Regions from separate parts of the Cytobacillus firmus genome, predicted to be linked through region 2. Evidence: riboswitches for the same ligand, from Rfam matches in the RefSeq annotation. Region 2 holds a riboswitch; each other region holds the start of a gene.
The links. Region 2 has a riboswitch for S-adenosylmethionine ahead of NAF01_RS10035 (O-methyltransferase). Riboswitches for the same ligand answer to the same signal wherever they lie in the genome.

Region 1 (7,602 bases), 360 kb from region 2:
TTCACATTCAGCATATCCTGACTGGTTTCGAGGAGAAGAAGATCCGCTCCCCCGTCTATTAACCCTCTGGCCTGCTCTTCATAAGCAGCTATCATGTCTTCAAATGTAGACCCGCCGGTAACACTCAGTGTCTTCGTCGTTGGTCCCATAGCGCCTGCCACATATCTCGGCCATTCAGGAGTTGATATACGGTCTGCAGCTTCTCTGGCAATTTCAACAGCAATTTTATTCAATTCATAAGCTTTTTCTTCCAGATCGTAATCTGCGAGAACAATGCTGGTTGCACCAAAGGTATTGGTTTCAATAATGTCTGCACCGGCTTTTAAATATTCAAGGTGAATATGTTCAATAACAGATGGAGCTGTAATATTTAGATTTTCGTTGCAGCCTTCATATTCTTCGCCGCCAAAATCATCCGCTGATAGATTGGCTCTCTGAAGCATGGTGCCCATTGCTCCGTCCATGATCAGAATCTTCTTTTTTAGCTGTTCCTGCAGTGATGGTTTATACATGCTGTTTCCTCCTTGAAAGCCGTTCGGTTGTCTCACGGGCATAGTTTGATAGCTCGACAGTCATTTCATAGCGCATAAATGGAGTGATAAGGTAAATGCCATTAAACAGCTCTGCCGCTGCATCAATCAGCGACTTGGCAATGGCAATGCCTTCAGCGCCAGCTCGTGCTGGATCATCCTTTAATGAAGCCATCCTGCTTCTAATACTGTCGGAAATTTTGATTCCCGGAACTTCATTATGGAGAAACTCTGCATTCCGGCTGCCGGTAAGAGGCATCAAGCCTATATAGACAGGTGCTTTTAAATCCTTCACAGCCTCATGAACCTCAAGCAGTTTTTCTTCAGAGAAAACAGGCTGCGAGATGAAATAATCCGCACCGTGCTCCAGTTTCTTTTCGAGCCGCCCAACCGCTTTTTCCAATGAGCGGACATTGGGATTAAAAGCGCCTGCCACTGAAAAGGCAGCTTTCTGGCCCAGGTCTTTCCCTGAAAACGATAATCCTTCATTTAACTGCTTGATCATACTGATCAATTCAAATGAAGAAACATCATACACAGAAGAGGCGCCAGGAAAATCACCGACACGGGCAGGGTCTCCTGTTACGGCAAGAATATCATTTAAACCGAGGGCATGAAGACCCATTAAATGGGATTGAAGACCAATTATATTTCGATCCCTGCAGGTTACATGCACAAGGGGACGCAATCCAGTCTGCTGTTTGACAAGATAGCCAAGTGCAGAGTTGCATACCCTTGGTGAAGCAAGAGAGTTATCTGCAAGAGTAATAGAATCGATTCCAGCACCCTTCAATGCCTTTGCACCTTCGAAAAAGCGGGCAGTATCAAGCTTCCTTGGCGGATCCAGCTCAACAATTACCGATGGCCTTTCTCTGACAATATCCTGAAGAGGAGGGAGCTCTCTGGATGATTCCGGTTTCTCTGAAACTATAATTTTATTAACTGCCTTTATTTCTTTTTCCTCGATTGGCGGAAGTCCTTTTAATACTTCAGCAAACGCCTTGATATGGTCAGGTGTTGTTCCGCAGCACCCTCCAAGAAGGCGGACACCCTGATTCCGGAATTCTATTGCGGACTGCCGGAAATATTCCGCATCACCTTCATAATGGAATTTGCCGTCCGTATAAGCTGGAATACTGGCATTTGGATATGCAGATAAATGGGCATGTTTTGGCAAAGGTACACTTTCGAGCGTTTTCAGCATATGATGGGGGCCAAGCCTGCAATTGATTCCCACCACATCTGCGCCCATGCCGTCAAGCTTTGTTAATGCCTCTGCTATAGGAGTCTGGTTCTGAAGAACTCCAGCTTCCTGAAGTGAAACCTGTGCGATAATCGGCAGATCGGTTTCTTTTCTGGCTATAGCCAGAACCGTCTCAAGTTCTTCTAGATCATAATAGGTTTCAAGCAAAATACCATCTACATCCTCAAGCAGCAGACAATAAAGCTGCTCACGGAAGCTTCTTTTAATTTCCTCCAATGTAATCATGTTCGGCTTGAATCCTCTGATCCCGCCGATTGTACCTGCAACATATGCGCGTCCCGCGGCAGCTTTTTTGGCAATCCGGGCTGCCGCACTATTAATCTCTTTCACAGAGTCTTCAAGCCCATACCGCTGCAGTTTCAGATAATTCGCCGCATACGTATTGGTTTGGATCAATTCAGCCCCTGCGCCTATGTACGCTTCATGGATGTGCTGGATCTGCTCAGATTGCGATAGATTTAATTCCTCAAAACAGCTGTCGGTGCCATAGGAGTAAAGAAGAGTTCCCATCGCGCCATCTGCTATGATGATTTCATTCTTTAATTTATCCAGGAAACTCAAAGTATCACCCCCGCTGTAAAATGGATTGCTTTGTTTGTTCGACTGCAGATAAAGCTGCATTAAAATCTTTTATAATATCGTCTGCGTTCTCCAGGCCAACAGAAAGACGGAGAAGACTGTCTGTAATTCCGCGCTGTTCTCTTTCAGATGCAGGCATGGCTGCATGCGACATTTTGGCAGGGTAGGAGAGGATGGATTCAACTGCTCCCAGACTTACTGCAAAAACAGGAATTTTCGCATTTTCCACAAATACTCTCATCGACTTTTCATCTTCAAGTTCAAAAGACAAGACGGCACCTGCATTCACAGCCTGCTTTTTCTGAATTTCATAGCCGGCATGTTCTGCAAAACCGGGATAATGAACTTTGTTTACTGCTGGGTGATCATGAAGGAAACGAGCAATCTTCTCAGCTGATTTCACAGACTGATCCAGCCTTACTTGCAGCGTTTTAATGCCTCTAAGAACAAGCCAGGCATCCTGAACACCCAGAACAGCTCCAAAGGAATTTTGGAGAAAAGCCAATCTTGCACCTAACTCCGGATCCTTCACAACAGCTAAGCCGGCTACGACGTCACTGTGTCCGGATAAGAATTTGGTTGCGCTGTGCAGCACGATATCCGCCCCTAAAGAGAGCGGTTTTTGAAGGGCAGGGGTAAGGAATGTATTATCCACAAATGTCAGGGCTCCATGCTGTCTTGCCAGTGAACTGATGGCCTGTATATCTGTCACCTTCAGCAGCGGGTTGGAAGGAGTCTCTACATAAAAAACTTTTGTGTTTGGACGGATTGCTTCTTTTACTTCCTCTAGATTAGTCATATCAACAAATGTGTGCTCAATGCCAAAACGGGACAGGACTTCTGTTGTCATGCGATAGGTTCCGCCATATACGTCTTCTGTAATGACCACATGATCTCCCTGTGACAAGAGGAGGAATGCTGTGGAAATGGCAGCCATTCCAGAAGAAAAGGCAAACCCTCTAATCCCTTCTTCAAGCTCGGCGATGACTTCTTCAAGTGCTTCCCTTGTTGGATTCAGGCTGCGGCTGTAATCATATTTTCCGAATGCATCTATATCTTTTTGATGGAAAGTGGAGGCATGCTGGATCGGTACACTGACAGCTCCTGTTTCCGGGTCGAACTTTTGATTATTGTGAAGTAATTTCGTTTGAAATGTGTAATTCGTACTCATCGTACTGCCTCCTTTAAAACCTTTGCAAAAGCATGTTGAAGATCCGCCTTCAAATCTTCTGCATTTTCGATTCCAACCGAGAAACGCAGAAGCCTGTTACAGACACCTGTTTCAATGCGGATCTCTTCTGGGATGTCCGCATGCGTTTGTGTTGCGGGATATGTTATAAAACTCTCGACTCCGCCAAGGCTTTCAGCAAAGGAGATGAGGGAGAGGCTCTGCAGAAAAGGATTCACCCAGGATTCATCCTGGACCCGGAAAGATATCATTCCTCCTTTGCCTGGATAAAGAACTTCCGTTACGGCAGCGTGGTCTGATAAGAAAGCCGCTAATTCCCGGGCATTTTTTTCATGACGTTCCATGCGAAGAGAGAGTGTCTTCATGCCTCTGATCAAAAGCCAGGAATCAAATGGGCTAAGGACTGCACCGGCAGCATTGTGGTTCATGGCAAGATCCTCACATAACTGTTTGCCTTTTGCGACAACTAAACCGGCAAGTACATCATTATGTCCTCCAAGATACTTTGTCGCACTATGGATGACAATATCAGCACCAAGCTTTAGAGGCTGCTGAAGAAGGGGGGTGTAAAATGTGTTATCAACGATCAGGAGAATATTATGCCGTTTCGCGATATCAGCTATTAACTGAATATCTGTCTCTTCCATGAGCGGATTAGTGGGAGTCTCCAGAAAAATAGCTTTCGTATTTTCGGTGATTAGCTCTTCAACATTTTCCGGAGTGCTCGTATTCACATATTTGCTCTGCAGTCCCCATTTTTTGAAGCCCTGTTCAAGCAGACGGTAGGTTCCGCCGTATAAATCCTTGGAAACAATCCACTCATCTCCTGATTTAAAGAGGGAAAGAATCGTAAGGATGGCAGCCATTCCAGAACTGCAGGCATAGCCTTGATCGCCTTCTTCAAGATCGGCGATCGCCTTTTCAAGCAGCTGGCGGGTAGGATTGCCTGTTCGGCTATAGTCAAAGCCAGTTGACTGTCCAATGCCTTCATGCCGGTAGGCGGTTGAAAAGTATACAGGCGGATTCACTGCTCCTGTTGCTGATTCGCTCCTGTTTCCGATTTGCGCTAATTTGGTGTCAATATTGTACATACTGGTAAACACTCCTTCTTTAAAATAAAAAAAGCCTTCTATAAGAAGAAGACTTTTTAATGTGAACAGCCATTCTTCTTATCTTTCAAGTTTCTAAAAAACTTGCAGGAATTAGCACCTTTTCAATCAAAATACGATTGCTGGTTGCTGAGGCGTCGTCGGGCCTTACCCTCGACCTCTCTGGATAAGAAATCAAATATTAAATTTTCTCTAAACTTTACTACAGTAAACCGTTAATAGTCAACACTTTTTTGAATATTTCATGTTATAAAAAATATCGGGCCAGGCATCTTGAGTCCTTCTGCCTAAAATATGATCTTGAACCAAAAAAACTTTCCATTACATTCTGGAAAGTTTTTTTAGGGTATTCATTCTTCAATCAAATCGTTAACCGACACATTCATTTCTTTTTCAGAATTTGCTTTTGTGTAAATGCGTGCTGTCTTAGTCTGCTCATCTACATGCTGAATGATGATCGGTATGCCATTTAAAGTAACACTGTGCATTTCAGCAGACTCAGCAATCTCTTTTGCTCTGCCTATATTCATGGAAAAACCTCCTGAATTTGAATAATTTTAATGTGCCTTAAAAAGACACATATTATTCTTTTAAAATGAGCCTGGCATAAACTGTTATAGGTAGATCGCTTTAAAGTTCAGAATATTTCCTTTATAATAATGAGGAAAATAATATTTCTTGGAGGGAAGCTATTATGCAAGAACATAGTCACTGCCGTCACAGATTTGCTGAAACAGATGGGCCAGCCGTTTTCCGGACAATTGATGGCATTGAAGTGAATGTTGCCGGCAGCTTATTCCAAAAATGTACAACATGCGGTCATTTTGATTTTCCCGTAGATACCAGAGAAGCCATTGAATCTTCCCTTAAAGAAAACAGAAAAAATACCAATGAATCGAAACAAATCTATATTAACCTGGTAGAAACTTTTTAAAGCCGAAACTTTTCGGCTTTTTTTATATGTTCAGTTATTTCTTATTTATAAATGTTTACCCATTTACAAATCATTTTATTAGAATAAGTAATTATTAAAAAATTTTTTTAATAGTTTTCCACTATATTCATGTTTTTATCTTTGTACAACTAGATTTTACGTGTTAGAATAGCTGTGGAAACGTTTTATCCTCTGAAAAATATTATTATTCGTAAAAATGAATTGTTAATCCCTTCTTATGATGGGTATTGTACTTTTAGAGAGAAAAAACGTATTGAATTATTCACTTACAAAACAGTTATGGAGGTAATTTTCCATGAAAAAGCCATTGAATGGTGAGGGACCTTTTGAACAGGGATTTCATGGCCCAAACCTTGGCTACGTTATTGAACTTTATGAAAGATATTTAGAGGATCCATCCTCGATTGATCCTGAAATGAAAGAGTACTTTGAAAAAAATGGTTCCCCTCTTACGAGTGAAGGAACGGTGCAAATGGCTTCATCTGCAAATCAGCCAATGAATGCCGGACAGCTTGAGAAAACACTTGCTGCTATTCGCCTGGCAGATAATATCCGCACATATGGCCACTTGGCTGCCGATATTTATCCACTGGGTAACAATAAATCGGAAATTGCTTTATTTGAACTGAGCAAATATGGCTTAACTGAAAATGACTTAAAAGAGATCCCTGCTGGTGTCATTACCAAAGATGCCACATATCCTTTACGCAACGGACTTGAAGCAATTGAATTCCTGAAGAGCGCTTATATGGGACCCATTGCTTTTGAATTCCAGCATATATTTGATGAAAACGAAAAAGACTGGCTTCGCCGTAAAATAGGGGCCAACAGCCACAAGCTGTCAATGCAAAAAGCGGAAAGACTGAAAGTTTTAAGAAGACTGACTGAAGTTGAGGAATTTGAAAAGTTCCTTCATAAAACTTTCGTCGGACAAAAGAGATTCTCCATTGAGGGTCTGGATACAATGGTCCCGTTACTGGATGAAATTGTTTCTGAATCCGTTTCTGATGGAGCAAAAACGATTAACATCGGAATGGCCCACCGTGGAAGGTTAAATGTGCTTGCTCATGTGCTTGGAAAGCCATATGAGATGATCTTCGCAGAATTCCAGCATGCCCCGAATAAAGAACTGGTTCCTTCTGAGGGATCCATCGGGATCAATTACGGCTGGACAGGTGACGTTAAATATCATCTTGGTCTTGATAAACAAATCAAAGATGAGAATACGACAATAGCCAGACTGACATTAGCTAACAATCCGAGCCACCTGGAATTTGTTGGTTCACTAGTGGAGGGCTACACGCGAGCTTCACAGGACAACAGAACAAAGGCCGGTTATCCTGAAGTAGATCCAAAAGCTGCTCTAGCCATTATCATTCATGGAGACGCAGCATTCCCTGGTCAGGGCATTGTAGCAGAAACACTTAATCTCGGACAGTTGACTGGCTATAATACTGGCGGTTCAATCCATATCATTGCCAATAATACAATTGGTTTCACAACCGAATCACATGATTCACGCTCTACCAGATATGCAAGTGATCTGGCCAAAGGGTATGAAATGCCAATTATGCATGTTAATGCGGACGAACCTGAAGCAGTAGTTGCAGCGGCAAGAATTGCCTGTGAGTATCGTGCTAAATTCCAGAAGGATATCCTCATCGATTTAATCGGGTATCGCCGTTTTGGACATAACGAGATGGACGAGCCTATGACGACGAATCCTCTTATGTATAATATTGTACGCAATCGGCCAACCGTGAAAGCGCTGTATGCTGAAAAGCTTTTAAATGAAAAGATCATCAGTAAAGAGGAAGCTGAAGGCGTCCATAATGAAGTGCTGGAAAAAATGAAGGCAGCCTATGAAAAAGTGCCAAAAGAAAAGAAGGAAGCTGAATTAACCGATCCTCCTGAAACTGTCGAAAAGGGTCTGCCAAAAATTAATACAGCCGTTTCAATTGATAAACTAAAACAAA
Region 2 (7,602 bases):
AGAGGTTCTTCATACCTCTCACGCTTTGCTCCTAATTCATCATCGGCAAGCAAGCGGACAATAGCTTGTAAATCTTCTTCATTTGCTTTTCGAAAATGCATTGAAAAATCACTCCTTCAAATTATAAGGGGATCGTGCTAGTAGATGTCAAAGCCAAGGACGGTACTGAGGTTAAAGTTAGACTATAATTTAGAATTTACCGATCATTGACTGGCATTTTTAAAAAAGCCTAATTTCTGGCCTACAATACCAGGATAATTAGGCTTTGTTTACTTTATTCCTCATCATTTTTAAAAGTTCCATAGAAATATTTTCATTTAAAGATAGGCCTCTGCCACTTTTCCCAGCCTGCGAATCCCCTCTATTATTTCCTTCTCATCCGCATAACTGAAGGAAAGGCGAAGAAGTTCCGTTCCAGCTGCCTGATCTTTGAAAAAGTACTTGCCAGGAATAAAAGATACCCCCTCTGCAAGGGCATTTGTCAGCAGTTCCGATGTATCGGCACCGGGAATTTTCATCCACACGAAGTACCCGCCTTCAGGCACATACCAGGAAGCTGATTCAGGAAGGTACTGTTCCAGTGCGGAGGTCAGAACATCACATTTGGACCGGTATGTATCTCTCAAGGTTTCTAGTTTATTATTAAAATCCGTGTTTGCAAAATAAACAGCCATGGCAGATTGAGCAAACGGATGGTTCAGATCTTTTTTAAACCAGGCGCATGCATGGATCATTTCACTTGCTCCCGCTATCCAGCCTATACGCATGCCCGGGGCCACTATTTTGGATAGCGAACCGACATGCAGAACTCGGGAGTTTTGATCCATTGCTTTTAGAGTGGGGAGACTTTTATTAAATGATAATTCCCCATAAGCATCATCCTCTACTAATAGGAAATTATATTTGTCTGCAAGCTCCAATACATGCTGCCGGCGCTCTCCTGTCATCGTCGTCCCTGTAGGATTCTGAAACGTTGGGATCGTATAGAGAAAACGCGGCTGAGCGAGCCCTTTTTGCTTTCTTTCCTCTAGAATCTCTTCCAATGCCTCTGTTTGAAGTCCGTCCTTGTCTACAGGAATACTGATTATATGTTTTGTGTAATTTTGGAAAATCTCTAATGCCTCCATATATGTGGGGGACTCTATTGCAATAATTGTCTCCTCATCAAGGAGAATGCGGGCAATCAAGTCGATTGCCTGACAGGCACCCGAAGTTATCAAAAGCTCATTTTCCGTTACAGATATCCCCCGCTCTTTCAATCTTCTTAAAATCTGCTCCTTTAGTTTTGCTATTTTTGGACTGCCTATATAATGGAGCGGCAAATCTTGTTCTTCTTCTAATAGACTGTTAACAGCTGCTTTTACCTCTTCAACCGGCACGAGATCAGGTGCCGGGTAGCCGCAATGCAGGCGTATACAATCATCCGGAATCTCCGGAATCCACTCCCCTGGGGGAGTATTCTGAAGCGCCTTTTTGATTTTATCAGTAAATAAAGAATCATCATTCACTTCGATCTACACCCTTCCAGCAGTTTTATTATTCAGTATAAATGTTCCACAAAACCTAGAAAAGCAAGTTTTCTACGAAATGTCTTTTTACTTTTCCCCAATCTTCCTTTATAACACTATAAAGGACAGTATGGCGAATTGTCCCTTCTTTTCGTATCATATGATTTCGAAGTACGCCTTCTTTTACCGCACCGGTCCTTTCGATCGCTTTTTGTGAACGGAAGTTTTCATGTCCGGTTTTAATTTGTACGCGATTCACGGACAGTTCTTCAAAACAGTATGTTAATAATAAATATTTACAGTTTGAATTAATATTCGTGCGCCAATAATGAGGGTTTATCCATGTTGAGCCGATTTCGAGCCGTTTATGCGGGATTGAGATATCAAGAAACCAAGTAGCACCGACGATATTCCCTGTTTTTTTATGGACAATGGCAAAAGCAAAATCGGTGCCCTGCTCACGTTTTTGTATCGCATCTTTTACATATTGAATGACCCGGCTTTTATCAGTTAAATCAACAGACATATGCTCCCATATGCGTTTATCCTGAGCTGCTTCATAAATTCCTTCAATATGCTCAAGTTCCATGGGAATTAACTGCACAACATTGTTTACTAAAATTTGCATGCTATCACTCTCCTTGAATCAATTAAAACCGAATTATGGTATGATACAAATAACCAAAAATGAATTTTAATATAATACCAGGGAATGATTCAATGGAATTTCAAATTCTGCTTACGGAAAATGGAATAAAGTATAAAGAAATTTATGAACAAATTCGGCTTGCGATTTTAGATAGAAAATTGTCAGCTCATTCAAGACTTCCTGCTAAGCGGCGGCTGGCTGAACAATTGAACGTAAGCATCATAACTGTTCAGATGGCTTATGAACAGTTGCTGAGTGAAGGGTACTGTTATTCAGCAGAACGCAGAGGCTATTTTGTTTCTGAAATTCAGAATGAATGGCACTATAGTGAAATTAATACAATGGAATTGGAGAAAAGAGTTCAGAATGAGTTTCATATTAATTTTAAAAATGGGCAAGTCGATGCCTCCGCCTTCCCCTATAAACATTGGAGCCGATTATACAGAAAAGAGCTTAATGAATCTAATGCCAGCAATGCACCGTGGCAGGGCGAATATTCTTTGCGTGCCCAAATTGCACTATACTTACAGCAAGCTAGAGGGCTGGCCTGCCAGCCGGAGCAAGTGTATATCTTCAGCGGATTCCAACAGCAGCTGCTAAATGTATGTTTGTTTTTTAAACGGAGCGCCATCGGAATAGAAGATCCAGGTTTTATTCGGGCTAAATCTATTACTGAGCAATTACAGCTGCCATGTTATCCGATTACTGTGGATGAGGAAGGATGCTGTGTGCCTGATGCTGATGAGCCTGTAAATTTGTTATACACCACACCTGCTCATCAATATCCTACCGGTACAATTATGTCTATTGCCAGAAGGGTTGAACTGTTAAATTGGGCAATTAAACAGTCTGCTTACATTATCGAGGATGACTATGATTCTGAATTTCGCTACAAAGGGGCACCAATCCCAGCATTATCCCATCTGGATTCAACCGGGCGGGTACTGTACTTCGGTACCTTTTCAAAAACATTGCTGCCATCACTTCGGATCAGCTATCTGGTTATGCCAGCAGCCCTGAAGCAGGACTTTGAAAAATTTAATGCTTATCAAAAGTCTACTGTTTCAAGAATCGATCAGAGAGCTGCTGCAAAGTTTATGGATGAAGGATTTTATTTATCCCATATAGCAAAAATGAGAACTTTATATAGAGCTAAAAGGAGCTGTTTAATAGATAGCCTGTCAAAGCATTTAGGAGAAAACTTTGACATAATTGGAGATACAGCAGGTTTGCATATCATCGTGACATTACCAGAAGGATTGAATGAATCTAAAGCAATTGAACTGGCAAAGTCGGCGGGAGTTGAAATCGATGCTGTTTTACCTATGTATCATCTTCACAAGCCAAACAATCAAGTGATGATTGGATATGGCGCCCCCTCGATGGACGAGATTGAGAGAGGAGTCAAATTAATCGCTAATGCATGGAAACGTTATCTTTGCATTTAGACTAAGTCAAATATTCAACTAAAAGAGCGCTTATCTTACAGGATAACGCTCTTTTGGTGAAGTGGTAAACAGGCTCATCTTTTCCTTAACAGCCACCATAAAATCAAACAAATTCATCCCCTGGATTTGCTGGAATTTGTACAAGTCTTGCTTATAGTACATATGAATATGCTTCCCGGTGATACCCCTTTTTTCTTCAATGGAAGTTATATGGCTATACGCAAATTCTTCAACTAATTCCTTGTTTGTTTCTGATACCGGGATTCCATAGAATAGCAGTCTTTTGTTCGTTGCTGCAAATAAGCCTGCCTGCGGTGCTAAACAGTAATGTGCAACTAATGAACAGCTTAAACATTCAATTATGTTTTCACCTTCATGCAATACATTTTTAACCTGATTTTTAATGTTGTCCATGGAACTCCCCCTCACATTTCATCTGTCAAACCGCTGTCTTAACTGCCAGTATCAGCCCAGTAGACCAATCCAATTCTGTTATGTCCAGGTCAGGTCTGTCCTGCAGAGTTTTTAGAAGTTTAGTTGCTTTGATCCGAAATTCTTCAGGCAATTTCTGTTGCGGAAACACATCATGAATCACATAAAAACCGCCGATATTTAAATGATCCAGGGTTTTGTCCAGAAGCTCGAATTTCCCCGGCCATGTATCTGCAAAAATAAAATCGAACCCTTCCGACAGGTTTTGAATAAAAGCTGCTCCGTCCTCACAGCAAAATGTGATTCTGCTGTCATTCCCGAGGTACTTTCTCGCGATCGATTGCACTGTCGGATCTATGTCAACGGTCGTAAGCTTACTGCCTTCATCCATCCCATCAATGATCCATGAAGCAGACGCTCCCGTACCTGTTCCCAGCTCCAAAAAGCTTCCTCCAGATTTAGAGGCTGCCAGCCCCTTCAGTAAAAATCCTGTTTTTATATCACATGACTGCCCGAAGCCGAGCACATCTGATTCCTGTAATATCCTTGAATATGCTTCCGGTACCTGTATAACGCCGTTTTCCATATTGCCATTCCTCCTCTTTCTTCGTTCTAATCTAAACCAAGCTCAAACTATAAAAGAGCATCAAAAAAAGGCCTCTTTATAAGAGGCCTTTACTTATCAAAACGACCTCTTATCTCCCAGAGCGTCAACTCTGTTGGAATTAGCACCTTCCTGACATAATCAGGGGTTGCTGAGGCTTCGCAGGGCCAGTCCCTCCACCTCTCTGGATAAGAATTTGTATAAAATTTATATTTTCAACCAAGTATTGCATAGTTTCAGTAAAATGGCAATACTTTCATTCTTTTAATCTAATGAACTGCTTCCTCTCCCTGATAAATCCTATAAGCCGGAACAATCGTATCCGACACAATTTCTTTCCCCTTTTCACGGATGAAGTCCAATTTATAGTACGCTTCGAATCTCTGGCTGATTTCTGTTTTCACCAATTCAGGCGGAGTGACGACGATGAATTGGAACTTCAGCTTATCGGCTACAGCGAAAATAGGATCAAGCACATGGGCAGAAGCAGCTTGGCCGAAGGGATTATCACAGACTAGCGGAACCCAGCTTTGATCGGTTTCACTCTTGACCGAAAGAAGCATCATCATCATAACCATGCGGGCAGATAGCTTTTGACCGCCGCTGCCATCAGATTTCGTCTTCGAACCCTGGTTGATCGTCTGCCAGGTCGAATAATGCTCACGCTGCGGTTTACCGTACATGAATGCATTGTCTGTACGCATGTTATACACCAGGAGCTCCGGATAGCGATTTCTGAGGGAAACAAATAAAATTTGCTCATCACTGATAAGCTGTTTGATTTCCTGATCCAGCATCGGATTATTATCATCAATCATCTCAAATCGCTTCGTAATTTTATTAATGGCTGAAACAAAATGCTGTTTCAGTAAAGGTTCGACATCTTCCGCTTTTTTAGGCAGGATATCTTCTTTAAGCTGGACGAGCGGGAAAGAACCCCTTTCATTCTTAAGCTTCATTTTCGCAATCATCGAGCGAATTGCCTCTGAAATGCTCATTACCTTCATGCTTGCCCGGCTTGCCCAGAAGTTTTGCGCCTTTTCCGCCCGTTCTTTGTCGCGCTCCAGCTGCTCCAGGCCGCTCTGAGAAAAGCGCTTCATGTTTTGGACGACACTTTGAATATGCGCATAATGCCTTGTATCCATATGATCAAGCGTAGTTAAGACTTCATTCTTAAAGCGGATTTCCCAATCCTTGCCTTCAATAGCAAGCTTTAAATTTCTTAGTGATTGTTCAATCTTCGCATGCTTCTCTTGCCCTTCATCCTGAATAGCCTGATGTTTTTCACTCCAGGAAAGGATGCTTTGCTTTCCTTGACTCTTTATTTTTTCGATGTCATCATCCGAGAAAGCTGCCGCTTCCTCTTTAAGAATGACGGATAAATGCAATTGATCTTTTTCAAACTCAGTTATGCTTTGTTCTGCCTCTTTTTTGCGTTCTTCCGTTTTCTTTATTTCTGCATTTGTCTGTTTGGTCTGGTCAGTAATTTCGATCGTCTTCACTTCCAGATCAAGCTCTTCCCATTCTTCAGGCTTTTGATCATGCTTGGCCACTTTTTTTGAGGATTTTTTACGCTGATCCATTCCATGCTTTAAGGAAGTTTCAGCAATGGTTACGGTCTTTTCCTGCTCACGCTCTTCCTTTTCTGCTGCCTTTGTTTCCTTTGCAGCTGCCTGTACCATATTTTCCAAAATACTTATTGGTTCATCCGGTACAGAAGCGTCCTTCCACTCTTCATTAAGAGCATGAAGTTTTTTCTCCAGCTTCCTTTGCTGCTTTTGTTCGGATTCTCTTGTCGCCTGAATCGCGAGCAGTTCACTGGCTTGTTCTTCTTTTGATTTTTGCAGCTGTTTAAGCTCCTCAATGCTGCCATTGATTTCTTCTAAAATATAGGGTGATAATCGCGGAACCTCCTCAGAAGCTTCTGCTTTCTCAGCTGCTGGAAAAGCAGCACCGTCTATAAAGAAGCCGATCTTCTTAATATTTTGCTCGGCTGACAGCTTCCATTCCAGATAGGTCTGGCTCCACTTTTCCTGAAGGTCAGCGATGGTCTGAAACTCGTTTCCCAGTTCATTCTGCAGCTTTTCGAAAGCTTCCTTTTGTTTCTCTTTTTCCTGCTTTACCCGTTTATTTTCCTGATGCATCGACTTTTCTCGGTTAAATCCCGCTAAGGATTCCGCGTCTTTAGATAGATTTTCAATCTTTTTCTTCGTCTTTTCCAACTGTTCTCTAAGTCCCAGCTGCAGTTCTTTTTCTTTTTCCTCCTGCACGATGATAGCCTGCAATTCCGTTTTCCTCGAAAGCAGGGCTTCCATTTCCTGAAGAAGTACTTTTTCGATATCACCGGCAAGGTCATGGGAAAGGAATCGGTCGATTTCTTTTATAATACGGCGCAGCGCTGTTTCTGTTTTTTCCAACTCTGCAAGTGTATCTTTCTGATCTTCTATTTGTTTCGCAATCTCAATCTTCCAGTTTGTGAACTGATTTTTATCCGCCAGCAGCTCCTTCTCCGTCCCGGTGATCATCACAAAGGCATTCTGCTGATTTTCGCCCGCCATTTCTTCCCGCATAAAAATCGGGACCGGACTTTTATACATCCTTCCGCTAAGGACCCGCTTATTGATTTTTTCCCATTGCGGCCTGCTGACTACTAAGCCGTACGGCAGAAGAGGATGAGAAAGCATGTGGCTCGCCACTTCATCCGGCTTTAAGGATTGGAGAAATTGGGATCCGTAAAATACGTCAATCCCCGTCTTTTCATCAATCCATTCCTTCAATTCCTGCACATCATTATTGGCAATCCAGAAATGCTCATTATTTAAGGCATAATCCAGCTGCGTTTCCCAGAGTGCTTTCTTTAATTCTTCCCCTTGCTCGCGATTTTGAACGAGGAGCTCTTCCACTTCCAGGGCATATTTTGATAAAAGGGCATTCGTGAATGGTGCTGTTACACCTTGCAGA
Region 3 (7,602 bases), 2.3 Mb from region 2:
ACCTGCTGGACAAAGCGCTTTGTAATCACAGCTTTCGGATTCTTAAAGACATCCAATACAGGGCCGATTTCCACAATCCGTCCGCCTTCCATAACAGCAACCCGATGGCAGATTTTACGGATTACGTGCATTTCATGTGTAATGAGGACAATGGTTAAGCCCAGCCGCTCATTGATGTCAACAAGCAGCTCCAAAATGGAGTCTGTTGTCTGCGGATCAAGGGCAGATGTTGCCTCATCACAAAGCAGCACTTTTGGATTATTGGCAAGGGCTCTGGCAATCCCAACTCTTTGCTTTTGACCCCCGCTAAGCTGGGAAGGATAGGCATCTTCTCTTCCTTCCAGACCGACGAGTTTAATGAGCTCATCTACTCTTTTGAGCCTTTCCTGCCGGGAAACACCTGCGATTTCAAGCGGAAATGCAATATTCTCTCTTACTGTCCTCGACCATAACAGGTTGAAGTGCTGGAAAATCATGCTTATTTCCTGCCGTGCTTTTCTTAGCTTGCTTCCCTTTATCTTTGAAACCTCATTGCCTGCTACTGTTACACTGCCATGGGTAGGAAGCTCCAGCCCATTCAGCATGCGGATTAAGGTACTTTTACCTGCACCGCTGTATCCGATAACACCGAAAATTTCTCCTTCTTTTACCTCCAGGTTTACATCGTCAACTGCTTTTACCTGACCGCTTTTTGAAGAGAAAATCTTCTGTACATCTTTTATAGAAATCAACGTGATAGTCACCTCTTTTATCGAAAGATACAGATAATAATTAATAGACTGCTTTTATTCCCTATTTTTCACTCTATATAGGCTTTCATGCGCAAAAGCAAAAATGCCTTTCTGCACATGAGCAGAAAGGCATAAAAAAATTTAGTCCTTTCTCTCATCTATCAAAGCTATGCTTTGAGTGAATTGGCACCATTTCAACTAATTGACGGTTGCCGGGCTTCATAGGGCACTTCCCTCCACCTCTCTTGATAAGAGTGTAACGTTCTATATTAAATTAATACTTTAAATGAATTAAGCAGTTTTTTAATTACGTTTGCTATCGTATCATAGCCATTAAAAAGGTGTCAACGATGAAATTTCAAACTTTCGGAAAAAAGTGAATGGTAAATTTTCCTTTACGCTTTTGCAGCTAGCGATGTGAGACCTGCAGCTGCTTCTATCGCCTGTTCCAGGTCTTCAATTAAATCTTCTGCATTTTCGATGCCGATCGAAATCCGAATCAGGTCCTCCGGCACTCCTGCAGCTTTTAACCCTTCCTCATCCAGCTGCTGATGAGTAGTGCTTGCAGGGTGGATAATCAGGCTCTTTGCGTCCCCGACATTTGCCACATGTGCCCATAGCTGCAAACTATTGATCAGCTTGGCTCCAGCCTCTCGTCCGCCCGCAATTCCAAATACAGCCACTGCCCCGGCTCCTTTTGGCAAATATTTATCTGCCAAGTCTTTGTCCGGGTGGCTTTCATGACCTGGATAGAGCACCCAATTAACGGCTGGGTGCGCCTCCAGATATTCCACTACCTTTTTGGTATTGGCAACATGCTCCTTCATTCTCACATGCAGAGTCTCAAGACCCAGTGTGAACTGGAATGCACTTTGCGCACTCATTGCAGGTCCTAAGTCTCTTAACAGCTGTACCCGTGCTTTGATAATATAAGCAGCTTCGCCAATTGCTTCGCTATAGACAATATCATGGTAGCTCGGATCAGGCTCTGTAAAGCCCGGAAACTTAGGAGAATTCCAGTCAAATTTTCCGCCATCTACAATAACTCCCCCCATTGTGGTCCCATTGCCGAGCAGCCATTTTGTCGCTGAGTGTATGACAATGTCAGCTCCATGTTCAATAGGCCTGCAAAGATAAGGGGTAGCAAAAGTGTTATCGACAATCAGCGGCACACCGTTTTCGTGGGCAATTGCGGCAACCTTTTCAATATCCAGGATTTTCAGGCTGGGGTTTCCAATCGTTTCGGCGAAGACAGCCTTTGTTTTATCTGTAATGGCGCTCCGGAAATTTTCCGGATCCTTTGGATCCACCAGTTTTACCTTTATTCCATACTTGGGAAGTGTAACTGCAAATAAATTATAAGTGCCCCCATATAAATTGGATGCGGCAACAATTTCATCACCAGCTTCGGCGATATTTAAAATGGCAAGTGTAATAGCAGACTGGCCGCTGGCAAGAGCCAGCGCACCCACTCCTCCTTCAAGCATGGCCACTCTTTCCTCAAACACACTGACAGTTGGATTATGTATCCTGCTATAAATATATCCCGGTTCTTTCAGGGCAAAGAGATCTGCAGCGTGATCTGTATTTTTGAACTGATAAGCATTATTCTGATAAATTGGGACCGCCCTCGCGCCAGTTACAGGGTCAGGCTTCAGCCCCCCATGTACTCCAATTGTTTCAAAGCGGTAATTTTTCTGTTTGTCCGTCATCGCTATCTCTCCTCTATAAAAATGTTTGTATTTCATTTCTTAAAAGCAGAAAAACCCTCTTCATAAGAAGAGGGCTTTATCGACTCTTCTTATCTTCCAGAGCATTCTGCTCTGCTGGATTTAGCACCGTGTACTTTACCGGTTGCCGGGCTTCGCTGGGCCAGTCCCTCCGCCTCTCTTGATAAGAATATTCAGTTAATTAATATTAAAACGATATTATCATACTATAAAAAAAACGGTCAAGTATTGTGCAGTGAAATTTTCCCTAAACAGAAAAAAGACTCGAGCAGCAATTTTTTTCTGTAAGAGGTTTCAAGCATTATTTCGTTTTGGGAAATGGCATCCCTTAGCTTTACTTTTCCTGTAATCAGTGACAATACAGCTTCTTCCGATCCCGAGATTTCCACATCAAAATGGCTGATGCGGCTTGCCTTCTGTATTTCCCCATTCGAAATTTTCAAAGGAATGCATGTGTTTCCCGCCTTAATAAGCAGAGAAAAGTTTGAACTTCTTAAGAAAAATCCAAGATGCCCTTTAGCCTTTAATTCCCGGATAAATACATCAGGTAAACTCCTCACAGCCTCACCTCTTTTAATGGGGTCAATTGACTTTAATATTCAGTAATAAAGTGCTTTAATCCTTTATTTTTCATTCGACAAAATCAGAAAGGCATTGCCTGTTTAATTGGCATTGCCTTTTCATTTCCCGAGAAATATGTCAGATCATACTATTTTCACAGAGGCTGCTGCAGTTTTTGTCTTTTTATAGCCTCTGAATACAAAGAAAAAGTAGAGAGAGCCAATCAAGTATAACGAAGCTGTAATGGTGAATACGAGTGCATATCCCCAATAATCTCCATATCTCATGACGATTCCTGTTGAAACCGGGCCCATTACAGCCCAGCCCAGATTGAACACCATCTGATTGACTGAGTTTGCCAGTCCTTTCATCGAATCATTTACCTTTGACATCATCAATGACATTTGTATAGGATTTCCCGCATTCATCAACGCCTGCCGGAACAAAAAGCCAATGGCAGCCAGCCAAAGGTTTTCAGTATAAGCGGTTAAAAGCAGGAAAGGAAGTGACATGAGCTGCAGGATCACAACAGCTTTTACCTCTCCCACTTTTCTTACCACAACCGGTCCGATAATCATGGCAAAGGCCGTGGCAGCCTGCCCTAATGAAATAATCATGCCAATAGCTGAATTGGAGGCTTCAAAGCGGTCTGCGAAGTATAGATTCAGATAGGGAATAACTAGTCCTGCACCAATTCCAATCAGCAGCTGAGCAAAAGCAAACATCGCGATAATTTTGACACCGTCATTTTTAGCTGAGAGATTTTTGAATGACCAGCCTTTTATGCCCTTTGCACCTTTTCGATCTTTCGAAACCTCTGCGAAACGCAAAATTGGAAATAAGCCGGCTATGAAAAACACACTTGCAATCAGAAGGGTGATGCGTATGCTGGTGAGCTGATCCGTAAACAAAGAAAATACATCCGTTAAGATGCCACCGCTTAAGTTCCCTATCACATTTGCGCCCGTCATTATAGCAAAGTGGATACTGAATAAATGAACCCTTTGATCAGCCTTTGAATTTTCAGCCAGCCATGGTATGCCGGATACCTGAAGAAAGGCTGTTGTCAGCCCGGTTAAAAATGCAAATAAAATCAGGAGCTCCTGCATTTCAACTATACTTCTGAAGAGCATAACTACACCTGTTGCAACTGCACCAAACATCATCGCTTTTTTTCTGCCAATTCGGTCGCTGGCGATCCCTGCCGGCACAAGAATCATTGCTGTCGCGAGAGCAGTCATGGATATGATTTGTCCATTAACACTTTCTGAGTAGCCGAGCTCCCTTATGTAGAAATTATAAATTACCATGAATATCCCAAAACCAATTTGTGTAAGGATATTCGCCATAAAAGCCAATTTTATGTTGCGGTTATAACCTTTAAATTGACCAGCCCACTCCCTGTAAAATGCCATGCGGATCCCTTCCTGCACTGTATGATTTTTATTTCGATTCCCTAAGTATCATACTCTTTCGGAATGGGTTTGTAAATATATTTTGAATAGTGAAAAGGCTTTTTTAAAACATGCAAAAAACCAGGCTGCTTTGCTCCTGGTTTCTGCTAATCGATGCTTCTGATTTTATCCAATAAATAGGGTACGGATCGGAAAGCATATAATTTTTCATGTAAAGTTCCTTTTCTGAAGATGAGGAGGCAGGGTACGCTTTCCACTCCCCATTTTTCAGCCAATTGCGGCATATAATTTAAGTCCGCTTTCCCCATTTTTTGACCTGGCAGCAATTGCTCTGTAACTGCCAGCATCTTTCCTGCCATCTGGCAGGTTCCGCACATAGGCGTATACAAATAGATAAGAATCGTTTTTTCTTCTCCGCTAATCGCTTCCTCAATGTCCTGCTGCGACCATTCCTGCATTTTATCATCCTTACTTTATCTGTCCAGATATTGTGTATAAACGTCAATGTTAGCTCCCAGCAGCACTGTTGCCAAATGGTGTTCCGGTGCTGTCGCTACTTCTCTGTACATTCTATCGATATATAGATGCTCTGCCTCTGGAAATTCCCTTTTGAATTGTTTTCTCAGCTTTTCACCTGCTGAATCGGCATCCACCAATATATATACATCCTTATCAAACAGTGTGTCAATTAATTCATCCAGTTTGGTAATGCTTATTGTTCCATTTGTGCAGATAATTTCAACGGGCTCTCTTATAATGCTTTTAACCTTTGTTTTATCTGACTTTCCCTCGACAATAATCACTTTTTCCGGAATTCCATCGTTCATCGTCATCACCTGAAAGGAGTTATTTTGAAACTGTTCGTTTAAGCTAAAAGCCAGTAATGCATTGTTTTTATCTTAATATATTCATTATTCTCGGTTATGGTGTGAATCTCCTGCCCATTTTGGAGGTTAGGGCCGTGCTGATTTATATATTCCTAGCCAGGTTTAGGAAAGGAAATGTTTTTAAAGAAAAATATTTTTATGTCTTCTTTAAATAGCCTAATTCATTGTATGCCCGGTCATAACACTTTAGCCTATTAAATAAACAGCGGAAATAATTCCGCTGTTTACAGTAGTCAGCACCAGCCGCCTTCGTCACAGTCTGTGTAGCGCGCTTGCGCTTTATCTGGAACGGAGACATTCTGGTATATTTTTTGGTGTTCGGTTTCAAAATGATGGGACAAGTTGAAAGAAGAGCCTTCCGGAAGGCTGATTTGGCCAATTTTTTCGTTTTCAAGATAAAGATCTATCCCATTATTGTTAATTTTGCCGACAACCCGGTCAGTTATATCGATTTTCTGCTGCTTCAATGTCATGGGTAATCATTCCTTTCATGCATTTGGGTACCTATAGTTTTGCCCTGTCTCTGTAAAAGAAAAATAGCAATTAAAGGTAAGAACAAAAATACTGAAGCAGCTGGACATGATTTACCCTAAAAAACGAAAAACCGGTTCGGAAGTGAACCGGCTCTCTAATTAATCTTCGTTTGTCATATCTTCATATTGCTCAGCAGTCATCAAGCTTTCTACTTCGCTTAAATCTGAAGGCTCCACCACAACCATCCATGCTTTTTCATATGGAGACTCGTTTACGAACTCAGGGTTGTCGTTAAGATCTTCATTTACTTCAACCACTTTACCGCTTAGAGGCGCATAAAGTTCAGAAACTGTTTTTACAGATTCTACGCTTCCGAATGGTTCGTTTGCACTTAGCTCATCGCCAACTTCAGGAAGCTCAACGAATACAATGTCACCAAGTTCTGATTGCGCGAAATGCGTAATCCCAATACGTACTTTCCCATCTTCTGTTTTTACCCACTCATGCTCTTCTGAATAACGTAATTCTTTTGGTGTGCTCATTATGTATCCCTCCATATTAATATTTCAATTTATGATCAGTAAATCGATCTCATGGTTAATGTGGCTTCCAGCTATTAGGAAAGCCATTTCTTTTCATATTCCTCTTCTTTGAAGCCCACTGTTACTTTCTCTCCATCTGTCAGCAGCGGACGCTTGATCAGCATGCCGTCTGTTGCCAGAATATCGAGCAGTTCTTCATCTGAAGAGGTTTTTACTTTGTCCTTCAAGCCGAGCTCCCGATATTTTTGGCCACTCGTATTAAAGAACTTCTTTAGTTCCAAACCGCTGTTTTTATAAAGCGCTTCAAGTTCGCTTCGAGAAGGCGGATTGTCTGTTATATGTATTTCTTCATAGGACAGATTATGTTCGTCAAGCCATTTCTTGGCCTTACGGCATGTCCCGCATTTAGGATACCAATAAAAAGTCAACGCCATTTTTTCACCACCCATTTTAGCAAATTCAGGCTTATCCAAAATTGCTGCCTTTTAATTGAATAGTAACATAAAAGGGTGACAAAGCATAACCTTGATCACCAATTTAATATTCGACATTTTTCTATTTGTTCCTGCAAGCCGGAAAAATTTTTTGAATGGTTATTTTTACAATAATAAAGCCCCCTTCATCGGAAGGGAGCTAAGTCAGATTAAACGGTAAAACGTTCCGCGTCGATCAGTTTTTCTGATGCTTCACGCTTCTTTGTAATCACGTTGACTGGCGTGTGTCGTGTGAATTTGCGCAATGCTGACATCATCATGCGCAGTGCATCGCCGTTTTCAACTGCCACAAGTGTTTCCTTTGCATCCTGCTCGATTTCGTTAAATGCCTCCTGGCAGAAGATTTGAGTGTACAGGAGCTTTTGTTTGCTCTTTTCAAGGCCAGCTTTTTCAATGGCCTTTTCAGTGCGAAGAACAACAGATTCCATTGCATAAGCATTCGAAATAATATCCGCAATGTTTACAAGTACTTCCTGTTCTTTATCAAGAGCCTTTCCATACTTTTGTGCTGCCAGACCAGCAGCAAGCAGTCCGATCTTCTTCGCGTTCTTAACCAGATATTTTTCCTGTGCAAGCGGCTCGTCGCCAGGCTCTTCAGGCATCATCATCATGAGCTCTTCCTGCAGCGCCTGTGCTTTCTGGAATAACGGAAGCTCTCCCTTTAGTGCTTTGCGGAGGTACGTGCCTGGTACTAATAGGCGATTGATTTCGTTTGTTCCTTCGAAAATACGGTTAATGCGTGAATCACGGTAAGCTCTTTCAATCTCA
Region 4 (7,602 bases), 2.4 Mb from region 2:
GGTAAGAGGGCTTTTCCAGAAATACGGGTGCCCCTCTTTGCACAAGTCCGAGTGAAACAAGCTGCAGTGCCTGCAGCCCTCCCGAAACAATAAGTATCGAGGAAGGAGAAGTGAAGATTCCGGATGCTGCCAAATACTCACTGACTGCCTGTCTTAATGGCAAAAACCCTTTTGGTTCCTCATAACCGAGTTCACTCAATTCATCAGCAGCTTCCTTTAGAACTTTCTGCATTGTTTGTACAGGGAAAATTTCTGGGGAAAGCTCTCCTTTGCTGAGCTGTATAAAAGCGGGGTCCATTTCTAAGTCATTAATTTCCTGAACGATTTTTTCGCTGGCTCTGTGTATCCCTGTATCGATATACTCGCTCCAGCTGGCAGACTGCCTGGAAGAGAGCAGAGTCCATGTATTATTAATAACCTTTGTGCCGACCCCCGTTTTCCCCTCTAGTAATCCATCTGCTGCAAGTTCTTCCAGAGCAGTGATAATGGTGCTTCGGTTTACTCCAAACTCTTCAGCCAGTTTCCGCTGGCTTGGAATTTTACTTCCGATTGGCCATTCTCCTTTGGAAATCTTTCCTTTAATCGTTTCCATAACTTGCTGATATTTTGGCAATTGTGCTTTGTCCATCCATATAACCGCCTTTATGAAATTGGCTGGCAAAATTCTTTTCTAATTGGTTGAGGACATTGTATCAGTTATTGATTATCCTGAAAAGCAGCACTGATAATGGCTGGAAATGCTGATAAGGGGGATGAAGATGGCAAATAAAAAATTTATGATTATCGGGGCGCATAGTTCTATTATCATTCTCTGGGCATCCGCATTCCCGGGAATCCGGGCTGGGCTTGAATCGTACTCACCGGAACACCTTGCCCTTTTCAGGCTATTAATTGGCTCCATTGCACTTGGTGTCCTCGCACTGGTGACGAAGATGCGCCTTCCGGATATAAGGGATCTTCCTGCTATTTTTATGCTGGGATTCCTTGGTTTTACGGTTTATCATACAGCACTGAATATGGGGGAAAAAACAGTAAGCGCAGGGCCGGCAAGCTTGATTGTCTCAATGACTCCAATCTTTTCGGCTGCTTTGGCTGCTTTATTTTTAAGGGAAAGGTTTGGAAGAGTAAGGTGGATTGGTTCCGCTGTCAGTTTTGCGGGTGCCGCACTAATATCGCTTGGTACAGGAGGCGGGTTTGTGATCCAAACCGGTACTTTATTCGTCCTCCTTGCTTCCATTTCAGAAAGCATCTATTTCGTGTTTCAGACTAAATATTTAAATAAATACGGATTTTTGTCATTTACATCATATACAGTATGGGCAGGGACTGCTTTTATGCTGGTTTATATTCCCGGGCTCGGAAATGAGATCTTTCATGCTTCGGCCGAATCCACTTTAAGTGTCCTCTATTTGGGGATTTTTCCGACGGTAATTCCATATATTGCCCTGGCTTTTCTTGCATCCATAGGGGGAGCGTCTGAAGCGGTGAGCTCTCTATATCTGACTCCAGCAATGGCGTTTGTCATTGCGTGGGTTTGGCTGGGGGAGGTGCCGGCTATGTTATCCATTATGGGTGGGATGTTCGCTCTAGCAGGTGTGGTGATTATTCACCGTAAAGATAGCTCTAAAAAAGTTACGGAAATTTATGAAAATGAATCAAGTGAAAATATTTGAAAAATATGATTGACATCCTTTTCTTTAAGATGGTAAAGTAATAAACATATTAACAACCGCATATTAAAAATCTTCTTATCAAGAGAGGTTGAGGGACTGGCCCTATGACACCTCGGCAGCGGACAGTATGTACCGTGCCAAATCCAGCAAGCACTGCTTGAAAGATAAGAAGAGGACCATTGATAAATGCTGCCCTCTTCTTTCTTTAGAAGAGGGTTTTTGTTTTACGCGGAAAAATACATCAAGATTCTATTCATAAACATATGAATAATTCTTATCAAGAGAAGCAGAGGGACCTGGCCCAATGAAGCTTCGGCAGCAGGCAGAAGGCACTGTGCCAAATCCAGCAGGCGAAAAGCCTGGAAGATAAGGAGAGGATTTCAAAAAACCTCTTCTGACGGAAGGGGTAAATTTCAGGATATAATTCTTAGTTTTCGCATAGGAATAATTAGATAACAAAAGGTGACAGGCACCTATACCAGTTCATTAAAGTGGTATTGGTACCTGACACCATCAAAGGAGAGATGCTGTATGATAGAGTTTCAGAATTTAAAGAAGGTCTATGAAAGCGGAGGTCAGCAGGTAGCTGCTCTGGATGGAATAGATTTAAAGATTAATAAGGGTGAGATTTTCGGGGTGATCGGCTTCAGCGGTGCGGGAAAGAGTTCTTTGATCCGCTGTGTCAATTGGCTGGAGAAGCCGACTTCAGGAAAGGTCATTGTCAGCGGACATGATCTGACGGCTTTATCTGTAAGAGAAATTCGTGAAGTGAAAAGAAACATCGGGATGGTCTTTCAGCATTTTAACCTTTTAAACTCCAAAACCGTGTTTGCCAATGTGGCGATGCCGCTCACACTGGCTAAGATCCCTAAGGATGAAATAAAACAGCGTGTCCATGAACTGTTAGAATTCGTGGGGCTTGCCGACAAGGCGAATAGCTATCCCGATCAGCTGTCAGGCGGGCAAAAGCAGCGGATCGGAATTGCCAGGGCGCTGGCAACACAGCCTTCCATTCTATTATGTGATGAAGCAACCTCAGCTCTGGATCCGCAGACAACCAGCTCGATCCTGCAGCTGCTGAAAAAAATAAATAAAGAATACAACATTACCATTCTGATCATTACCCATGAAATGTCTGTAATCAGGGAAATCTGTGACCGTGTCGCTGTCATAGAGGCAGGAAGAATTATTGAAGAAGGAACCGTCTTCAATGTCTTTTCTTCACCAAAAACCCCAACAGCGAAAAACTTTGTCAGCACGGTTATGAATGATCAAATACCTGACTCCATTAAGCAAGTGATTGAAAAACAGGAGGGGCTTCAAAAGGTATTTAGAATCAACTTTGTCGGAAACTCTGCCGGACAGCCGCTGCTTTCTCAGGTTGCCAAAAAGTTTAATATCGACTTCAACGTCCTGTTTGGAAATATTACTGAACTGCAGGGAACTCCATTTGGCAACCTGATTGTCGAATTCCAGGGTCCGGACAGTGAAATCAGGCGTGCTATTCAGTACATCAGCCAGGAAAAAGTTTCAATAAAGGAAGTGACATCACGTGCTAGTTAACCAGGAAAAAATCATCGAAGCCTTAATCGAAACGGTCCAAATGGTGGCATTCTCCTTGCTGTTTTCAGCTCTTATCGGACTGCCGCTTGGCATTTTGCTTGTTGTGACAAGGAAAGGGCATCTGCTGGAAAACACCGTTGTTTTTAACATTATAAACAGCATTATTAATATTTTCAGATCAGTCCCATTCATCATTTTAATGGTAGCCATCATCCCAATCACCAGAATGATTGTCGGAACATCGATTGGAACTGCTGCAGCCGTAGTGCCGCTCGTCTTTTATGCAGGACCATACATTGCGAGATTAATAGAAAATTCATTACTTGAGGTTGATCCGGGAGTCATTGAAGCGGCAGAAGCAATGGGAGCGACACCGGGACAGATTATCCTTAAATTCCTGATTCCGGAAGCACTCAGTTCGCTGGTATTAGGCTTCACCATTGCGACAATCGGTCTGGTCGGAGCATCAGCCATGGCCGGGGCAGTCGGAGGCGGCGGCCTTGGTGACCTTGCCATTACATACGGCTATCAGAGATTCGATACAACCGTCATGCTGATTACCGTTGCAATCTTAGTGGTCATGGTTCAAGGCCTGCAGTCATTCGGAAATATTTTATCCAAAAAAATCAGAAGAAGATAACTTAGGAGGAAACACATCATGAAAAAACTATTTTTATCATTCATTATTTTAGCATTGGCTGTGTTCACTGCGGCATGCTCAAGCACAACTGGCGGAGAAGAAACAAAGAAGGTTAAATTGGGCGTCAGCGGATCAGATACACGCATCTGGGACTTTATTGCAGAAAAGGCTGAAAAGGAAGGCATTGAAATTGAGGTTGTTACATTCTCTGATTATGTACAGCCAAACGTTGCTCTTGCAGAAGGTGATCTTGATGTAAATGCATTCCAGACAGTCGCTTATTTCGACACTTTTATTAAAGAGCATAATATGGATCTTACACCGATTGCGACAACTGTTTTAGCACCAATGGGTCTTTATTCTGAGAAAGTAAAATCTGTAGGAGACATTCCGGAAGGCGGCAAGATCGCCATTCCAAATGATGCTTCTAATGGCGGAAGAGCCCTTCTTTTACTGGAGGAAGCCGGCCTGATCAAATTATCCGAGGACTATGACGGAAATCTGGACTTGAATAAAATCGTTGAAAACAAGAAGAACCTTGAATTTGTAGAAATGGTATCAGCGCAGACGCCGCGTGCCCTTCCAGATGTCTCTGCATCTGTAATCAATAACGGAATTGCTGTAGATGCAGGCTTTAACCCAACTAAGGATTCAGTTTTTATTGAAAGCGAAACCGCTACACCTTATGTAAATATCATTGCTGTCAGAACAGAAGACAAGGATAACAAAACGCTTAAGAGAATTGCAGAACTTTACCAGGAAGATGATGTAGCTGATTTCATCACGAAAGAATATGACGGAAGCATGATCCCGACTTTCATCCCATTAAGTGATATTGGCTGGTAATTAATTTATCGCAGTCTAACGGGCAGTAAGACCCCCACTTCAAGACTCAGAGGAATCAAAGGAGGATAAGTGGGGGTCAAACTGCCTGTAAAGGCCCGATTGGTGAGATACAGTGAAACTTGCCGACGCGCAGGCAGAGGCTTAGTTGAACCAATCGGGTTCGTAGTGTCGATTGATCGAAGCGCTAGCGGAGATCTTAGCGACACTAGAACGCGACTAACAATCAGTGGGGGATAAGGAAAACCCCCACTGATTGAAGTTTCACTTTATAAAAGGAGGAACAATAATGACGGCACCTGTAAAAGCACTATCCGAACTGAAAGAAGTAATCAAGAAGAATGTTGATGATAACAAGGAACTTTACCTTTCCGCAAGCCACCAGATCCATGCAAACCCGGAAATAGGGAATGAGGAGTTTTTTGCCTCGGGCTTGCTTTCAGGCATTCTTGAGCAGGAAGGATTTGATGTAGAGCGGGCAGTGGCCGGTCATGAAACAGCTTTCCTGGCCCGGAAAAAATCCGCTAAGCCGGGGCCGTCCATTGCTTTCCTTGCAGAATACGATGCCCTTCCCGGGCTGGGCCATGGATGCGGCCACAATATTATCGGCACGACAAGTGTGGCAGCAGCCATTGCATTGAGCAAGGTTATTGATGAGACCGGAGGAGAAGCAGTAGTATTGGGGACCCCGGCGGAAGAAGGCGGGCCAAATGGAAGTGCAAAAGGAAGCTTTGTGAAGCATGGATTGCTTGAAGGCATTGATGCCGCCCTTATGGTTCATCCATCAAACCATACCCGCCTGACCAGTTCATCACTGGCAGTTGATCCGCTTGACTTCGAATTTATCGGAAAGCCTGCCCATGCAGCAGCTTCACCGGAGGAAGGAATCAATGCTCTGGATGCAGTTATTCAGCTGTTCAACGGAATAAATGCTCTCCGTCAGCAATTGAAGGATGATGTGCGAATCCATGGAATTATTACTCATGGCGGGGATGCACCAAATATTATCCCTGAGTATGCAAAAGCCAGATTCTTCATCCGTGCTTCAACCAGAACAGGTTTAAATGAGGTAACAAGGAAGGTTAAAGCTGTCGCAGAAGGCGCAGCCCTGGCAACAGGAGCCAAGCTGAATGTGATTGCTTTTCAAAACCAAGTAGATAACCTGCTGTTAAACAAAACATATGACCAGGTGTTTAAAGAAGTGATTGAAGACTTGGGGGAAACCGTAGTGGAAGGGGACCGGGATGGAATTGGTTCGACGGATGCCGGCAACATCAGCCAGGTGGTGCCAACCATTCATCCTTATATTAAAATTGGTGCGGATGATCTTGTTGCCCATACAGTTCCGTTCCGGGAAGCCGCCGCATCTGAAAAAGGTGATGAAGCGCTGATAACAGGAGCAAAGGGGCTGGCTCTCACAGCATTCAAGCTGGTAACGGACCCGGAACTGCTTAAATCCATTCAACAGGAATTTTTAGAGCGAAAAGCTGCTGAATAAGAACAAAAGCTATCTTTTGCGGATAGCTTTTCCTCTTTTTTGTGAGTGTTTTCCTCATATTTGAGGGTTGTTTCCCTAGTTTGCTGAGTCTTTTCCTCAAATCAAGTGTTCGTTTCCCTAATTTCAACATCCTTTTCCCGAATTTCACATTTGCCTACTGTTCCTTCATCCGTTCCTGTGCCATCCGGATAAGTTCCTTCACCATGCTGCCGCCAATCTTTCCGCCAACAGTGCCTGCCTGTTTGGATGTAAGCCGGCCATTATAACCTTGCTTCAAAGGCACACCTGCCTCCTCAGCAATTTCATATTTCACTGCGTCAGGATTTTCTCTGTCAACATGATATCCCTGGTTTGCCATTACCTGATTTTTCAGCTGGTCCAATGCACCTCTTGATTCCGGTACTAGCGGGCGTCTTTTTCTTCTGGCCATGATGCATTCCTCCATAATAAGTTCTTTTTCTTATTATGTGAAAGAACGTTTGGATTAACACTGAAAAAACTTGTACATCCTCCGGTGAAAAGCTATTCTAATGGTAGAAACCTTGAATTTTTGTGAAAAATCAAAAGAAGGTGTTTTAAATGGCATTAAAATACTTGTCAGCTCTTCTGCTTCCTGGACTGCTGGTATTGTTTTTTACGAGAGTCAGCTATAATCGTGTGATCGGGCTGGTGCTGACGGTGGGGCTTATTGCTGCTTCTGTATATAAAGGCTACACCAATTCATTTGCCTTAATCGTTTTAGACGCACTTTCACTGACTGTCGGGTTTTGGTATGCCCAAAAATTGAAGCCGAAAATCAAGCCAAGTGCGGAATAAATTTTGCAGAGCCTGTCGAACAAACCTATCGACAGGTTTTTTATTTAATGAGTTAAAACTGTAATTAGGCATACGTCATATAAGCTTATAATGAAGTTCAATCAAACGTTTGATTAAACTGAAGGCAATCAATCAAACGTTTGATTAACCTTTCTTCGACAATCCCCTCAATAATTCGGCATATTTCCCAAGCAATATTTTCTTGGTAAAAACACAAAAACGAATATCCGTTCGCATATTATTGGTTTGTTTTAGGCTCTTTGTGGTAGAATGATGATATGAGTTTTGAGTAAAAAACTGACAAATCAGCGGTGCATCCCGGATCTTAAATTATTTCAATGCTGGTTTGTGATTAATAAATAGATAAAAGTAATTTGAACGGGAGGCTTTTAGGTGAAGGATCAATTTGAATTAGTCTCAAAATATTCCCCACAGGGCGACCAGCCGGGGGCAATCAAAGAAATAGTGAAGGGAATCAATTCCGGCAAGAAACACCAGACACTTCTGGGTGCGACAGGAACGGGTAAGACCTTCACGATTTCGAATGTCATAAAAGAAGTAAACAAGCC

Region 1: another riboswitch for S-adenosylmethionine. It lies ahead of NAF01_RS11755 (methionine biosynthesis PLP-dependent protein); the one in region 2 lies ahead of NAF01_RS10035 (O-methyltransferase).
Region 3: another riboswitch for S-adenosylmethionine. It lies ahead of NAF01_RS21575 (O-acetylhomoserine aminocarboxypropyltransferase/cysteine synthase family protein); the one in region 2 lies ahead of NAF01_RS10035 (O-methyltransferase).
Region 4: another riboswitch for S-adenosylmethionine. It lies ahead of NAF01_RS22180 (methionine ABC transporter ATP-binding protein); the one in region 2 lies ahead of NAF01_RS10035 (O-methyltransferase).

What each region holds. Positions count from the first base shown of each region.
Region 1 is NZ_CP098323.1:2,310,201-2,317,802, reverse strand. It holds gene metH (methionine synthase) at 1-512, opposite strand, end outside; gene NAF01_RS11765 (bifunctional homocysteine S-methyltransferase/methylenetetrahydrofolate reductase) at 505-2,355, opposite strand; gene metC (cystathionine beta-lyase) at 2,360-3,544, opposite strand; gene NAF01_RS11755 (methionine biosynthesis PLP-dependent protein) at 3,541-4,653, opposite strand; SAM riboswitch class I at 4,729-4,844, opposite strand; gene NAF01_RS11750 (H-type small acid-soluble spore protein) at 5,022-5,201, opposite strand; gene NAF01_RS11745 (hypothetical protein) at 5,366-5,605, shown strand; gene NAF01_RS11740 (2-oxoglutarate dehydrogenase E1 component) at 5,922-7,602, shown strand, end outside.
Region 2 is NZ_CP098323.1:1,953,585-1,961,186, reverse strand. It holds gene NAF01_RS10060 (GNAT family N-acetyltransferase) at 1-101, opposite strand, end outside; gene NAF01_RS10055 (aminotransferase-like domain-containing protein) at 318-1,508, opposite strand; gene NAF01_RS10050 (GNAT family N-acetyltransferase) at 1,564-2,136, opposite strand; gene NAF01_RS10045 (MocR-like pyridoxine biosynthesis transcription factor PdxR) at 2,229-3,605, shown strand; gene NAF01_RS10040 (PH domain-containing protein) at 3,636-4,019, opposite strand; gene NAF01_RS10035 (O-methyltransferase) at 4,045-4,623, opposite strand; SAM riboswitch class I at 4,730-4,836, opposite strand; gene NAF01_RS10030 (coiled-coil domain-containing protein) at 4,911-7,602, opposite strand, start outside.
Region 3 is NZ_CP098323.1:4,266,304-4,273,905, forward strand. It holds gene NAF01_RS21570 (methionine ABC transporter ATP-binding protein) at 1-731, opposite strand, end outside; SAM riboswitch class I at 883-986, opposite strand; gene NAF01_RS21575 (O-acetylhomoserine aminocarboxypropyltransferase/cysteine synthase family protein) at 1,127-2,443, opposite strand; SAM riboswitch class I at 2,530-2,631, opposite strand; gene NAF01_RS21580 (hypothetical protein) at 2,683-3,021, opposite strand; gene NAF01_RS21585 (MFS transporter) at 3,166-4,437, opposite strand; gene NAF01_RS21590 (thioredoxin family protein) at 4,584-4,895, opposite strand; gene NAF01_RS21595 (toprim domain-containing protein) at 4,911-5,264, opposite strand; gene NAF01_RS21600 (YusG family protein) at 5,558-5,797, opposite strand; gene gcvH (glycine cleavage system protein GcvH) at 5,957-6,340, opposite strand; gene NAF01_RS21610 (arsenate reductase family protein) at 6,415-6,774, opposite strand; gene NAF01_RS21615 (acyl-CoA dehydrogenase family protein) at 6,984-7,602, opposite strand, start outside.
Region 4 is NZ_CP098323.1:4,381,759-4,389,360, reverse strand. It holds gene NAF01_RS22190 (MocR-like pyridoxine biosynthesis transcription factor PdxR) at 1-628, opposite strand, end outside; gene NAF01_RS22185 (DMT family transporter) at 759-1,673, shown strand; SAM riboswitch class I at 1,746-1,844, shown strand; SAM riboswitch class I at 1,945-2,046, shown strand; gene NAF01_RS22180 (methionine ABC transporter ATP-binding protein) at 2,205-3,236, shown strand; gene NAF01_RS22175 (methionine ABC transporter permease) at 3,226-3,876, shown strand; gene NAF01_RS22170 (MetQ/NlpA family ABC transporter substrate-binding protein) at 3,895-4,722, shown strand; gene NAF01_RS22165 (M20 family metallopeptidase) at 5,009-6,217, shown strand; gene NAF01_RS22160 (alpha/beta-type small acid-soluble spore protein) at 6,372-6,647, opposite strand; gene NAF01_RS22155 (DUF2198 family protein) at 6,797-7,033, shown strand; gene uvrB (excinuclease ABC subunit UvrB) at 7,427-7,602, shown strand, end outside.